4 regions of the Paenarthrobacter sp. TA1.8 genome follow, and region 3 is predicted to be linked to each of the others. Evidence: riboswitches for the same ligand, from Rfam matches in the RefSeq annotation. Region 3 holds a riboswitch; each other region holds the start of a gene.
What was found. Region 3 has a riboswitch for cyclic di-AMP ahead of ACNAOT_RS05415 (C40 family peptidase). Riboswitches for the same ligand answer to the same signal wherever they lie in the genome.

Region 1: it holds a riboswitch for cyclic di-AMP, as region 3 does, so the genes downstream of both, ACNAOT_RS21400 (hypothetical protein) here and ACNAOT_RS05415 (C40 family peptidase) in region 3, are expected to answer to the same signal.
Region 2: it holds a riboswitch for cyclic di-AMP, as region 3 does, so the genes downstream of both, ACNAOT_RS02095 (NlpC/P60 family protein) here and ACNAOT_RS05415 (C40 family peptidase) in region 3, are expected to answer to the same signal.
Region 4: it holds a riboswitch for cyclic di-AMP, as region 3 does, so the genes downstream of both, ACNAOT_RS04295 (hypothetical protein) here and ACNAOT_RS05415 (C40 family peptidase) in region 3, are expected to answer to the same signal.

What each region holds. Positions count from the first base shown of each region.
Region 1 is NZ_CP184287.1:4,596,449-4,599,757, forward strand. Features, by position in the region: gene ACNAOT_RS21385 (DUF6480 family protein) at 1-5, shown strand, start outside; gene ACNAOT_RS21390 (ATP-dependent DNA ligase) at 67-1,137, opposite strand; gene ACNAOT_RS21395 (hypothetical protein) at 1,183-1,416, shown strand; cyclic di-AMP (ydaO/yuaA leader) riboswitch at 1,546-1,692, shown strand; gene ACNAOT_RS21400 (hypothetical protein) at 1,695-3,164, shown strand; gene ACNAOT_RS21405 (PucR family transcriptional regulator) at 3,292-3,309, opposite strand, start outside.
Region 2 is NZ_CP184287.1:401,079-404,387, forward strand. Features, by position in the region: gene ACNAOT_RS02085 (NCS2 family permease) at 1-454, opposite strand, end outside; gene ACNAOT_RS02090 (copper resistance CopC family protein) at 569-1,201, shown strand; cyclic di-AMP (ydaO/yuaA leader) riboswitch at 1,352-1,543, shown strand; gene ACNAOT_RS02095 (NlpC/P60 family protein) at 1,547-2,341, shown strand; gene ACNAOT_RS02100 (FAD-binding protein) at 2,543-3,235, opposite strand.
Region 3 is NZ_CP184287.1:1,114,657-1,117,965, reverse strand. Features, by position in the region: gene ACNAOT_RS05420 (NlpC/P60 family protein) at 1-766, opposite strand, end outside; gene ACNAOT_RS05415 (C40 family peptidase) at 864-1,607, opposite strand; cyclic di-AMP (ydaO/yuaA leader) riboswitch at 1,612-1,781, opposite strand; gene ACNAOT_RS05410 (M23 family metallopeptidase) at 1,920-2,756, opposite strand; cyclic di-AMP (ydaO/yuaA leader) riboswitch at 2,761-3,002, opposite strand; gene ACNAOT_RS05405 (metal-dependent transcriptional regulator) at 3,186-3,309, opposite strand, start outside.
Region 4 is NZ_CP184287.1:862,438-865,746, forward strand. Features, by position in the region: gene ACNAOT_RS04290 (pyridoxal phosphate-dependent decarboxylase family protein) at 1-321, shown strand, start outside; gene ACNAOT_RS04295 (hypothetical protein) at 435-1,274, opposite strand; cyclic di-AMP (ydaO/yuaA leader) riboswitch at 1,276-1,463, opposite strand; gene ACNAOT_RS04300 (HAMP domain-containing sensor histidine kinase) at 1,574-3,073, opposite strand; gene ACNAOT_RS04305 (response regulator transcription factor) at 3,095-3,309, opposite strand, start outside.

The sequences.
Region 1 (3,309 bases), 1.4 Mb from region 3:
AGTAACACAGTCGCCAACCCGCGGCTCCGTTGGTACCCAGCGACATAGCAGCGGGTTGGCAACGTCCTAGCTGTGCGGCAGCTGCAGGATCTCCCCGAGATCGTATTCAGCGGGCTCCTCCAGTTGCGAGTACGTGCAGCTCACGGGGGTCCTGTCCGGCCGCCACCTACGGAACTGCGTGGTGTGCCGGAACCTGCCGCCTTCCATGTAGTCGTACTTCACTTCGATCACGAGTTCGGGGCGCAGGGGCACGAACGAGAAATCCTTGCCCCCGCTCCACCGACTCTGGGCGCCGGGCATGCGTGAACCCCCGGCCGCTTCGTCCTGGTTGGCCCACTCACCCCAGGGGTGCTCGCTGAGTTCGACTTGATACGGCTCAAGCTCGGCCACCAGGGCCTCCCTCCGGGCCATGGGGAACGATGCCACCACTCCCACGTGATGCAGGCGGCCAGTGTCATCGTGGAGGCCCAGCAGCATCGAGCCAACAACCTTCGCGGTCTTGTGCCAGCGGAAACCGGCCACCACACAATCCGCCGTGCGCTCGTGTTTGGTTTTGAACATCACGCGCTTGTTGGGTTGATAGGCCCCGGTCAACGGCTTGGAGAGCACCCCGTCCAGTCCCGCGCCTTCCAACTGCACGAACCATTCCTGCGCCCGCTCGAGATCCGTCACTGCCGGGGTCACATGGACAGGCGGCTCGGCCTTGGCGAGCGCACGCTCCAGGATGGCGCGGCGCTCGGAGAACGGCTTGTCCATGAGGTTCTCGTCGCCCAGCGCCAGGATGTCGAACGCAATCATGGAAGCCGGAGTCTTCTCGGCGAGCATCCTCACGCGGCTGTCGGCGGGATGGATCCTTTGCTGGAGTACCTCGAATTCGAGCCTCTTGCCCTCGATCAGGACGATCTCGCCGTCGATGACGCACTTGTCCGGCAGGTTCTTCCTGAGAGCCTCCACCACTTCGGGGAAGTAGCGGGTCATTGGCTTCTCGTTGCGGCTGCCCAGGATGATCTCGTCACCATCCTTGAAGACGATGGTCCGGAATCCGTCCCATTTGGGTTCGTAGTGCCCAACATCGGGGATGGTCGGAACGGATTTGGCGAGCATGGGCGAGACGGGTGGCATCACAGGCAGGTCCATAGACAATGTCTACCTGTCGGTGCACCACGAAGCTAGTGTTAGGCCATGGATATCTTGCTCGTGTTGGCGGCAGTGCTCGGATTCCCGGCCCTGCTGGCCGGCGTTTGGTCCTGGTCATCGCGCCGGAGCAGCCAGGGCAAAGTCCGGCGTGGAGCCACCGGCGGGATCCTTGGAGTCGTGGACGAAGTCTTCCGCCCGGAAACTCATCAAGCCGTGCAGATCCAGAAGATCCAGCATGAGTTGCCGGCTCCCGCACCGGCACCGAAGCCTAAGTCATAGAAACCCCTCGGTTGGGCAGGCCTACCGCCCGTTACATTAATGTGACTTTACTTTCCGGCTCATGTACCGTCGTAGGGCGACCCGTATCTCCGCTGGGCCGCTTCCGGATTGACGCCGAGCTCTGCCGCAATCCGGGATCCGCCAGACCCGCGGCAGAGGCGGGGGACCCACAGTTCCCGGGCTTGGTATCCAAGTCCTCGGGGTGAAGCCGCTTAGGCGGCCGGACGGCCTCGTCCGAACCCGACAGCTAACCTCGAAGGCGTTGAGAGGCAACCACCATGTCCCCAACCATGGATCAGCCGCGCCGCGCCAACACTGAAGGCGAGCGCACCAAGCCAACCGGACGCCGTCGGGCCCAACCCAGCGGATTCCCCACCGGAAACCCAGATGACACTGGCGCGACTAACACTGACGCTGCTGTAACAGGCACGGTTAACACAGGCACGACGCCGGAACCCGCCACTGCGGCCATGCCCACCACGGTGGCGCCTGCCACTCGTGCGGAAATTCGTGCAGCCGAGCGGGAGCGTGCAGCCCTTGCCGTGATTTCCCCTGAGGCCTCGGCCCCACAGCCGTCGCCCGAACCGTCCGAGCAGGCGGAACCCATGACTGCCGCGATACCTACGGTGCAGCCAGCGGCTCGGAGGTCGACCACACCGGGACCCCCTACCGCGGCGATCCCTATTGTGACCCCGGCCAGCGCACCCCCTGCTGGCGTGGAGCCGGATCCTCAGGAGCTGAGCGCCCAGGAGCCCGCAACCGCAGCAATTCCAGTGGTTCAGGCTTCAACGCCGGAACCTGCCACGACGGCCATTCCAGTAGTGCCTGCCCGCGAAGAATCCGCGAGCACCCCCGAAGCCGCCGGGTCACCGAGCAACGACTCGCCCCGCACCGAGTCCCTGCAAACCGAGTCACCTCGGGGTAAGTCTCCGGCGCAGCTTGCTGCCGCGGCAACGGCGTCGGCAGCACTGGCAAGCCGCAAGGATGTTCGCCGGCAGGCTGCCGCACCCTCTGACGCACCCTCTGCGGCCAGGCCCAGCCTGGGGTCCACCTCCTCCTTCGGCCGCGAACCCCACGCCGCCCTTCGGAAAGCAGCGTCGGTCAAGCACATGAGCCAGCGCATGGCCGTGGTTGCAGGTGCGCTTGGACTAGTGCTGACGGCCGGGACCTTGGGGCAAGCCCTTGAGCTTCCGTTCTTCGGCCAGGAAACTCCTACGCATGAAGCCAGCGGTGCCGACAGGAATTCGGGCTCCGCGGCCCCTGCGCCCAGTGCCTCGTATTCCACGGCTTCCGCACCATCAGCGTCGTCGCCAGCAGCCTCGTCACTTGCCACAGCGTCCTCGGAAGCCGGCCAGCCCGCGACATTAGCCGAGGCACCCGCGGCCGGGTCGTCGTCGCCGGCTCCGACCCCGAAGGTGTCCCTTGCCAACCCGGTTTGGGTTCCATCGACTGTCCCCTCCTCAGTCCCGGCCGTCCCTGGGGTGACAAGCCCAGCCCCCACCCAGCCAGCTCCCGCGCCGAGCGAGGTGCCGTCGGACACGGTCACCACACCGCCCACTACTCCGACGCCCACAACCTCACCGACCCCGACGGTCACACCAACACCGACGCCGACGCCCACACCAACGGAAACTGCAACCTCGACCTCTAAGCCCCGGCCGAGCAAGCCGCAGGCCGCCTCGGCCCCCCAGCCCAGCGAATCTGCGCTTCAAGACATCCTGGACGCAGCCCAGAAGGTCCTCGGTTGAGCACCCGCCTGCCCCGTACCTCCACTCACGCGGGGTGGCATAGCCGGTACTGCAGCAGCAGCCGGACTGCCGCTTTCCGTCGCCGGATGGGACGTTGGAGCTGCCAGCGTTTGCGGCGCTCGTAGGCTCAGATCCGCGGCCGCCC
Region 2 (3,309 bases), 710 kb from region 3:
GGCCGATGCCCACAACAATTGCCGTCTTCAGGGCCTCCGGAACCGCCTTGAACACGGCTGTCCGGAAACCGGTCAGCACCAGGATGAGCATGGTGATGCCGGACAGCACCACGAGCCCCATCATGTCAGGCCAGGTCAATCCGGGATGGGAAGCCACCGTGACTGCCACGAAGGCGTTGACGCCCAAGCCTGTGGCCACGGCAAACGGATGTTTGGCCCACGCACCCATGAGGATGGTCAGGATGCCGGCAACGAACGCCGTGGTGGCTGCCACGGCCGTGAAGCCCAGCGACGCGCCACTCGAGTCGGGTCCGGAGAGGATCAGCGGGTTCAGCACCACGATGTAGCTCATGGCGAAGAAGGTCGCGAAGCCGCCACGGATTTCCCGCGAATACGTGGATCCACGTTCGGAGATTTTGAAGTAGCGGTCGATTGCAGAACCTTGTTTGAGCATGAAGGTCTCCGGGGATCGAGGGGAGTTTGCTCTCAAATCCTATGTTGTCCGGTGTGGGCCCTTTGAACGATTCGCCTAGTCTGTAAGGAAGCCAACACTAGGAGAAACCGCCCCATGCGTACCATCCGACCGCTTCTGGCCGCCGTCGTCGCTGCCCTTGCTTTCGCGTCCGCCTTGCTGTTTTCCGCGGCTCCGGCGACCGCGCACGACGTCGCCGAGTCAACCGCGCCAGCCAACGGTGCCAGCGTGGCGGAAGTCCCGGCGTCGGTCTCCATCACGTTCAACAACCGCCCGCTCGCGATTGGTTCCGGCGTCACCGTGACGTCCGGCGGTGAGAACTGGACGGACGGTCCGGTCGAAATCATTGACAGCCAGGCTGTCCAAAAGCTTCGCGAGGGCGCTCCAGCTGGTGAATACACCGTGGTATGGCGTGTAGTCAGCTCGGATTCCCACCCCATTGAGGGCACCTTCACGTTCACGGCCGCCGCGGGAAGCACGACGACGGCGACTGGCCCGGTTGGTGCTTCGCCGTCGGTGTCGGCGCCGTCAGCCGCAGTACCGACGGCGGGTACCGCAGCGCCGGGAACGGGCAGCAGCGAGCCTGCCGCTGACGCCTCCCAACCTTTCCCTTGGAGCATTGTCGGGCTGGCTGTTGTTGCTGTGGGTCTCGTTATTTACCTTGCTGTTACCGCACGGAAGAAACTTGCAGCTTCCAACAGCCCTGATGGCGATACTTCCGCGGAATAACGCGGTTTTCTACGTACCTGCGAATATCTCGAAACGGACACTGCGACACGCCAGAAGCCCACTTCCCGTTACTTAAATGTGACTTCGGAGGAATCATCGCGTACGGTAGTACCTGTGCCTGTTCCACGTAGCGGGCACTTCCGGCCTGATTGCCTAGCTCTGCCGCAGTCCGGAATCCGTTCGCAGACAAACCTACGGCAGAGACGGGGAACCCAATTTAGGCCGCTTTCGAGCGTGCCTTGGGGTGAAGTCACGAAGCTTCCGCTGAACAGCGGGGGATAGTGGCCGGGTGACTCCCATCCGAATCCGACAGCTAACCTCGCAGGCATCGGGAGAGGCTCTTTCATGTCTTCACGCATTCTTCGCGGCCGTCGTAAGGCGGACAGCGTACGTCCTAATCCGTTCATCTCCATCTCGAAGGCAGTAGCCAGCAACGCTTCCGGCGCTGGCCGCCAGGCAGCTGTTATCGCAGCAGCCTCGGGCCTCGTTTTGACCGGCTCCATTGCTGCTCACGCAGCTGAGGCACCGGTTCAGCGCGACTCCAGCCCCGCAACGGTCGCTGAGACCGTTTCCGAGGCACCCACCAAGGTTGTAACCGCCCTGGCGACGGCTACCGTCAACTTCGAGCGTCCGGCCGTTGCTTCCGTAGCAGCTCCGGTCATCGAAAAGCCGGCTCCCGTTGTTGAGGCCCCTGTGGTCCAGAAGGCAGCCGTCACCACTGCTGCTGCAACAGCTCCCGTCGCCGCCCAGGCTGCGGTTGCTGCTCCTGTGGCTGCCGCACCGGCTGCCCCTGCTCCTGTAGCTGCTGCTCCCGCCGTTGGCGGCGTCAACGCAGCCATGGTTGCCTCGGCTTACGCACAGATCGGCGTCTTCCAGGACTGCACCGCCATGGTCGAGAAGGCTCTCGGCTCCGCTGGCATCCCGGTAGGCGACCTCGGTCCCATGCAGTTCATGAACTACGGCAAGGTCGTTAGCGATCCCCAGCCCGGTGACATGATCGTCCAGTCCGGCCACGTTGCTATCTACATCGGCAACGGCCAGGCAATCAGCGGTGGCATCAACGGCAACCAGACGGGTATCCACCCGATCAGCTGGTTGACCGCAACGGGTCCCCTGACCTACGTACGCGCTGGCGCATAAAGCCTCACGCTTCAGTTCAAAGGCCGGTGCCTTCAAAGACTATTGTCTTTGGAGGCACCGGCCTTTGGCGTTAAGTTCTGTTTGTTAATGTTCAGCGGGGAGAGATTGTTCAGCGCGGAACGTTCGACGGCGGGTCGATAGCCGCGTGGGCGGCGGGGCCCGTGTGGGCCCATAGGCGTAGAGCCCCTAGATGAGGTGCCCCTAGGCGAGGGCGATGCCCGGACCTGCGGGCAGGGCAACCTTTGAGGAGATGGCTTGGCCCACTGCCTTGGCTTGCCGCAGCACTTCCTTGGGAGACGGGGTGATGAGGTCCCCAACGCCCACCAGGTGCATCCCTACCGCCCGCATGGCGGCCGCGAAGTTCTGGCCAACGGCTATCCCAAGTTCGGCGAGCATGCGCCGCAACTGGCTTTGGGCGCAGCGTGTGACTACTACGTGGTCTGCCAAGAGGACGCCGTTGGCTGTGTGGACTGCCCACTGGCGTGGAGTGGATTCGAGGGGGCCGGATACGTGGAGGCCTGTTCTGAGACCGGCCGTGGTCATGCTGGCCGCCAATCCGTACCCGATCTGCCGGGAGGGGTCTGACCCCAGGAAATCAAGGCGGACGGCGCGGGTGGTGTTGCGAACGTCCAGTTGGTGGTTGGCGGCGTAGTTCCGCAGGTGTCGGAGGATTTCGTTGCGCTCCTGCATGGCTGCAGGATCGGCCACCTCGGTGCGTTGAAGCATGCCTGTGTGGACAGAAGGCCCTGCGGTGGACAGTGCACCAAACCCGTCTACGACGATTGAGCCCACGCCATAGCGGCTGAGCTCGCTGGCAACTGCCAAGCCGGACAGGCCGGCTCCGATGACCACGGTGGTGGTGCGCTCCGTGCCGGAATCAGGCGTGAGTGACACTGCTTGGTTCCTCCTTGACGTGTGTGCCTTACGGCATCGCGTGGGATCGCGTCCGAGTTCCCCAAGCGGCCGCA
Region 3 (3,309 bases):
AGCCCACGTTGGCGCTGAACAGTGCCGTGGTGGATCCGTTCCATCCACCGTGAACTGCTTGGCCGTTGCCGACGTATACAGCGATGTGGGCCTGTCCGGCCAAACCGCCGTTGGCGTAGTAGGCGAGGTCGCCGGGCTGGGCTTCAGCTGCACTCACGGTGCGGCCAAGGGAGAGGTAGCCAGCGGGCCAGTCGTGGAAGTTGATACCCACGGCGGCCAGGGAGTTGGTCACAAGCATGGTGCAGTCCTGGGTGACGCCGAGCTGGGCGTAAGCTGCAGCAGCGATAGCGGCACCGAGGCCGCTGGATGCGGCGGGAGCTGCCGGAGCGGGGGTCGCGTTGCTGACGGCAACGGTTGCGTTGGCTGCCGGAGCTGCGTTGGCGGTAACCGCGGTTGCCTCGTTGCTCTCGACCTTGGCTTCAACCTTGGCCGGAGCTTCCTCGACTACCACGGGAGCCGGGGCTTCCACCGTTGTGACCACGGGGCGCTCGTAGGAGATGGCCACAGTGGAGTCCGCGGCGATGGTGGCCTGGACTACCGACTGCACGTCAAGAGTGGACGTGGACGTCGATTCGCGATCCACGTTGGTATCGGCAGCGTTGGCTGCGATGCCACTGGTCAGGACCAGGCCTGAAGCTGCGGCAATAACTGCCGCCTGGCGGCCAACGCCACCGGCGTTGTTGCTGACGGCCTTGGCGATGACGGCAAGCGAGCTGGTCTTGGGGGCCTCAGCGCGGTGCCGTGCAACCTTGTTTGCACTGGTCATGATTTTCTCTTTTCGTATCCGCATGCAGTTGGGGTGCACGCGGGTAGTGGGTTGGCCAGCATGTGGGGAATGCCGGCCGACCCCGAACCGGATTTTTCTAGCGGAGGGTGTAGAACGAGGAGGTGCCGGTGGACGCTACGGAGTGCAGCAGCGTTCCCTGGCCGGGGTTCAAAGCGCTGATCATCATGCCGTTGCCGACGTAGATGCCTACGTGGGCTCCGCCGTTCTGCATGACGAGGTCGCCGGGAGCAGGAGTGCTGGTGGGCGTCATGGCCGTCCAGGCGTTGACGCGGGGGATGCTGATTCCGGCCTGTGCGTAGACCCACTGGGTGAAGCCGGAGCAATCCCAACCGTTGGGTGTGGTTCCGCCCCAAACGTAGGGAGAGCCGATGCCGGTGTAGGCAATGGCGGCGAGACCGGAGGCAGCTGCACTGGAGGCCGAATCCTTGGCCTCGGAAGACTTCGCTGTAACTGCTTCCGCTGTTTCTTCGCTGGTGGCCGCCGCGCGCTCGGTAACCTGCGCTGCGCGCTGTACTACCTTGGGGGCTTCCAGGGTGACCACGGTGGGGCTCTCGAAGGAGACAGTGGCTGTCGGTTCTGCGGTAATCACCGCGGTAGCAACCAGCTGTTGGGTGCTGGAGGCCTCCGACTTGGAAACGTCGGTGTCTGTTGCTTGTGCCGGCAAGCCGACGGTGAGGACGAGGCCTGAGGCTGCTGCAAGGACGGCGGCCTGGCGGCCCACGGTACCTGCGTTGGAGGAAACAGCCTTGGAAAGAGTGTTCAACGGGTTCGTGCGAACCGTTTGGGCGCGATGGCGCGCAGGGGTAGTGCGTGATGACACGTAGGTAGCCTCTCCCAATGCCTGCGAGGTGAGCTGTCGGATTCGGATGGGAGTCATCCGGCCGCGCTGCTTCCAAGGAAGCTTTTGCGACTTAACCCCAAGGCCTTCTTTCGAAGGCCAGAAGTGGTTCCCCCGCCCCTGCCAGACGATTTATGCGAACGGACCTTGAGCGGTGGCAGAGCTAGGCAATCCACTCAAGTGCACCGGCCCCCTAAAAAGCCGATGCGCTCTGTACGCTACAACACTTGAAAGCGAATGTCACATTCAGGTCACGGGGCGTCCCGCTAATGCGAGAGGCAACCATCAAATGGCTTAGAGCCAACCCATGGGGTCTACAACTTCACCGTTGACCTGGACCTCGAAGTGGAGGTGGCAGCCGGTGGAAGCGCCCGTGGTGCCGCTCAGGGCGACGGTGTCGCCGCGGTTTACGGTCTGGCCTACCTGGACGGTGAAGGACGACAGGTGGTTGTACGTGGTCTCGAGGCCATTGCCGTGGTCAACGACAACGCGGTTGCCTCCGCCGTACTCGTGCCATCCGGCGAACGTAACCTTGCCGGTGGCCGCTGCATGCACAGCCGTGCCGCACTGGGCAACGAAGTCCTGGCCACGGTGGAAGTCACCTGCGCCACCCGTGAGGGGGCTGATGCGGTAACCAAAAGGGGATGCCGTAGTGAGCGTGTCCAGGGGGCTGGCCATGCTGCCAACGGACGAGGCCCGCTGGATGCTCTCAGTCGACTGCGCGCTGAGCAGCTGCTTCAGCTTCCCATCGGGGTCGGCAGAAGTGGCGACGGCGGCGCGGCTGAAGTCGATCTTGGCTGACGCGGCGGCGGAAACCTCGGGCTGGCTGCCAGCGGGGGCGGCGACGGCGAGGGCAGACTCAGTCTGGCCTGATTCCGAAGTGGCCATGACGGGACTCGTGGCCGGCAGACCGACAGTCAGGGCAAGTCCGGTGGCGGCAAGCGCAACACCGGCCTTCTGCCCGACGCCGCTGGCAGCGGCGAAGTCGGCAACCTGGCGCAGCGGGCTCTTACGGCGGCGCACCTGACGCTCGGTGTCGCGAGGCCGGATCTCCGTTACGACGGTGGCTGGCCGCAGCTCAGCAGCGGGGCCGGACGCGCGGCGGCGACCCCTGACGTTCTGCGATGTCAAACTCTGTTCCTCTCTCAAAAGCCTGCGAAGTTAGCTGTCGGATTCGGGTCAGAGAGTACAAAGACCCGGTCCGCACGAGGCGCTCACGGCACACAGGTATCCCAAGAGGGACTTGCATACGTGGGCACTTCTGCTGCGGACTTCACCCCAAGGCTGCTTCTTTAGACAGCCGCTTGTGGTTCCCCCGCCTCTGCCAGTGGTGGGTGGCACACCTGATCCGCTGGCAGAGCTCGGCTCCGGATCAGGTAACGCTTTGGTATCAGCGCTAGTAGATAACTATAGGGGATTAAGGCTCTTGGTAATAAATTCGTTATCAACAGGAGCGGGGCAAGCGAAGGAGGCCCTTATCATCAATTTTGAAAAACCGCAGGTCACACGCGCGCCGAAGGCGCAAAAGTGAGGTTTGACACTGTGCTGGCCCGGTGCCGGTCAGCTGAGGGAGACGAAGACGTGCGCAGCAACTTCAGGAGGTAGCTCCAAGGCGCCCTCGATACCCGGGACGCGGACCGAGATGTACTCACCGACGCGCTCCAGCGACACTGTTGCGCCTGGA
Region 4 (3,309 bases), 250 kb from region 3:
CGGGATGGCGTGATTTCCATGGTTGAGCGCCTGGCAGCAAATGCCCGTGCTTTGGCTGACGGACTGTCCTCGATCCCTGGCGTGGAGGTGCTCAACGACGTCGTGTTCACGCAGGTCTCGGTGAGTTTCGGAAGCGATGACCGTACGCACCGGATCACCCAGCGGCTCATGGCAGAGGGCGCGGTCTGGATGTCCGGTTCGTCGTGGCGTGGCCGCGAGATCTTACGGATTTCGGTGAGCAATTGGACTACGGACGCCGGGGATGTCGCCGCGTCCATCGCAGCCGTGCGGGGTGCGGTGGAGGCCGAACCGGAGGCATAGCGTTTTTCGGTACGCACCTGTGAAACGGAAAAAGCCGCGCCCGTTCCCGCCATCCGCTCCAGTGGGTACTGGTGCGAACGGCAGCAACGGGCGCGGCAATCAAGCAGTCTGGCTTAGTACCAGTTGTTGGCCAAGTGGAAGCCCAGAGCGGCGGACGGGGATCCGTAGCGCTCCTTGATGTAGTTCAGGCCCCACTTGATCTGGGTCTGGTAGTTGGTTTCCCAGTCAGGACCAACGGTAGCCATCTTGGAAGCAGGCAGGGACTGGACGATGCCGTAGGCGCCGCTGGAAGCGTTCATCGCCGTGGTCTTCCAGTTCGATTCCTTCTCCCACAGCGTGTTCAGGGCAGTCATTTCGCCCGGGCCCCAGCCGTAGTTGCCAAGGATGCTCAGTGCGTACGCCTTGGCAGCAGCGGGGTCGTCCACGGCCTTGGGGGCGGCAGCAGCAGCTGCGGCTTCCGCGGCGGCGGCGGCAGCAGCGGCGTCGGCGGCTTGCTTGGCAGCAGCGTCAGCAGCAGCCTTCTCAGCTGCGGCCTGGGCGGCAGCCTGGTCTGCGGCAGCCTTTTCGGCGGCGGCCTGGTCAGCGGCAGCCTTCTCGGCGGCAGCCTTGTCAGCAGCTGCCTTATCCGCGGCGGCCCTGTCGGCTGCACCCTTTTCGGCGGCAGCATCCAGGGAAGCGGAGATCTCGGCCGACTTGTTGGTGTTGACCTGCGCACTGGATTGGGTTCCGGCTACGCGGCTGGCCTCGGGGAGGGTCAGTGCGGCGTTGGCGGCGGTTCCGAGCGATGCAACGCCCAGTGCAGCTGCCACGACACCGGCTACGACGGACATGCGGTGGCCGGACTTACCCTGGCGGGCTGCGTTCTTGAGGACGGACTGCGACTTGGTGAGCGGTGCGTTGTGTTCGTCGCGGTGACGCGCGGAAGGGCGCGTCTGATCGTTAAATTCAGACATGTGATTACCTCTCAGCGCCTGCGGAGTTAGCTGTCGGGTTCGGATGAGGTCATCCGGCCGCGCATCATGCTGCGGCTTCACCCCAAGGGCCGGCCAAAAAGGCCTGGGCCCGGAGACTCTGGGTCCCCCGTCTCTGCCTCGGAGAAAGAACGGACTCCGGGAAGTGGCAGAGCTCGGCGCATCCCGGATGTGGGCCTGCTAGGGACGACCCACCCTTTCGACGGTACAGGAGGATTCCACAGAAGTCACATTTAGGTAACAGAGATCACGACGCCCGGTGAGTCGCCTTGCCCGATTCGTTATAGGTCTTCGATGCTCACGGCAGGGATTCGGAGGGTGAATTCCGTGCGACCCGGCTGCGAGGTCACTTCCACGCTACCGCCATGCGCTGAAACGATGGCTTCCACAATGGACAAGCCGAGTCCGGAGGTGCCCTCAGAGCCCGATCTTGCGGCATCAGCGCGGGCAAACCGGGAGAAGATCCGGCCTTGGAAGTCTTCTGGAATTCCGGGACCGTTATCCGTCACTGTCACCACGGCACTGCCGTCGGCGGAGAGCATGACGCCTGTGACCACAGTGGTGCCGGGATCCGTGTGTTTGCGGGCATTGGACAACAAATTGGCCAGCACCTGGTGAAGTTGGGTGGCATCGCCGCGCACAGTGATGGGCTCATCGGGGAGCTGGAGCTGCCAGATGTGGTCCGGTGCCATGACTTTCTCGTCACTAACCGTTTCGATCACGAGCTGTGTCAGGTCCACGTCCTCAAATTTCACGGGCTGGCCCTCATCCAGCCGAGCGAGCAGGAGAAGGTCCTCCACCAGTGTGGTCATGCGTTCGGACTGGCTTTGGACACGTGCCAGCGACTTCCGACCATCCTCGGTGAAGTGCTCCGTCATCCTTAGTAGCTCGGTGTAGCCCCGGATGGCGGTCAGGGGAGTCCGCAGTTCGTGCGAGGCATCGGCCACGAACTGGCGAACCTTGGTTTCGCTTTCCTGCCGAGCTTCCAGCGCGCTCGAAACGTTGTTCAGCATCTGGTTCAAGGCATAGCCGACGCTGCCCACTTCCGTTCCAGGGTGGGATGCCGACGGCGGTACGCGCACCGCAAGTGCCACCTCACCGGCGTCGAGAGGCAGGCGCGAAACCTTCGTGGCCACCTCGGAGAGCTGCTCAAGCGGACGCATGGTCCGGCGGATGATGACCGTTCCCACGAGCCCGATCACCACCAGCCCAGCCAGCGAGACCAGCACCATGGTCCACACCAGCGAGGCTTCGGCGCTCTGCTTGTCCTCCAGAGGCAGGCCCGTCACAATCACGTCGCCATAAGTGGTTTCGACTGCCACTAGCCGGTAATCGCCGTTGGACAGCGATCGGTCCACGGGTTGGTTGTCCGTGGGGAGCGACACCAGGACCTGCTCGTCGTCTGCTGAGAGCGAGACGCGGTGACCTTGGGCGTCGATCAAACCCGAGCTTCGCACGGTGGAGCCGTCGATCCTCGCGTTGAGCGTGCCAGCCGCCTGCCCGCGCGCCTCCAAAGGATCAGGCCTGCCGGGGGATGACGGAAAGTTCGACGGCGGCCTGCCGAAGTCATTCGCGCGGCTGGACGCCTGCTCCAACTGCCTGTCGAGCTGCCTGTTGAAGACCATGTCCATGGACGCGTAGCTGACCACCCCCACAGCAGCGCAAATGGCGATCAACAGTGCCATGGCCACCAGGACCAAGCGTGTACGCAGGTGCCAGGTGGAGGGATTGAGCCAGCTGAGCTGAGTCTGTCCGGCCGACACTCCGGACTTCCTGGCCATTCGCGAGAGGGTGCCCAAGGGCTAGTCCGCAGGCTTGATGACGTAGCCGGCACCCCGGATGGTATGGATCATCGGGGGATGGCCGGCTTCGATCTTCTTGCGCAGATAAGAGATGTAGAGCTCCACGATGTTGGCCTGGCCGCCGAAGTCGTAATCCCACACACGGTCCAGGATCTGGGCTTTGCTGACAACTCGTTTGGGGTTCTCCATGAGGTACCGCAGTAGCTCGAACTGGG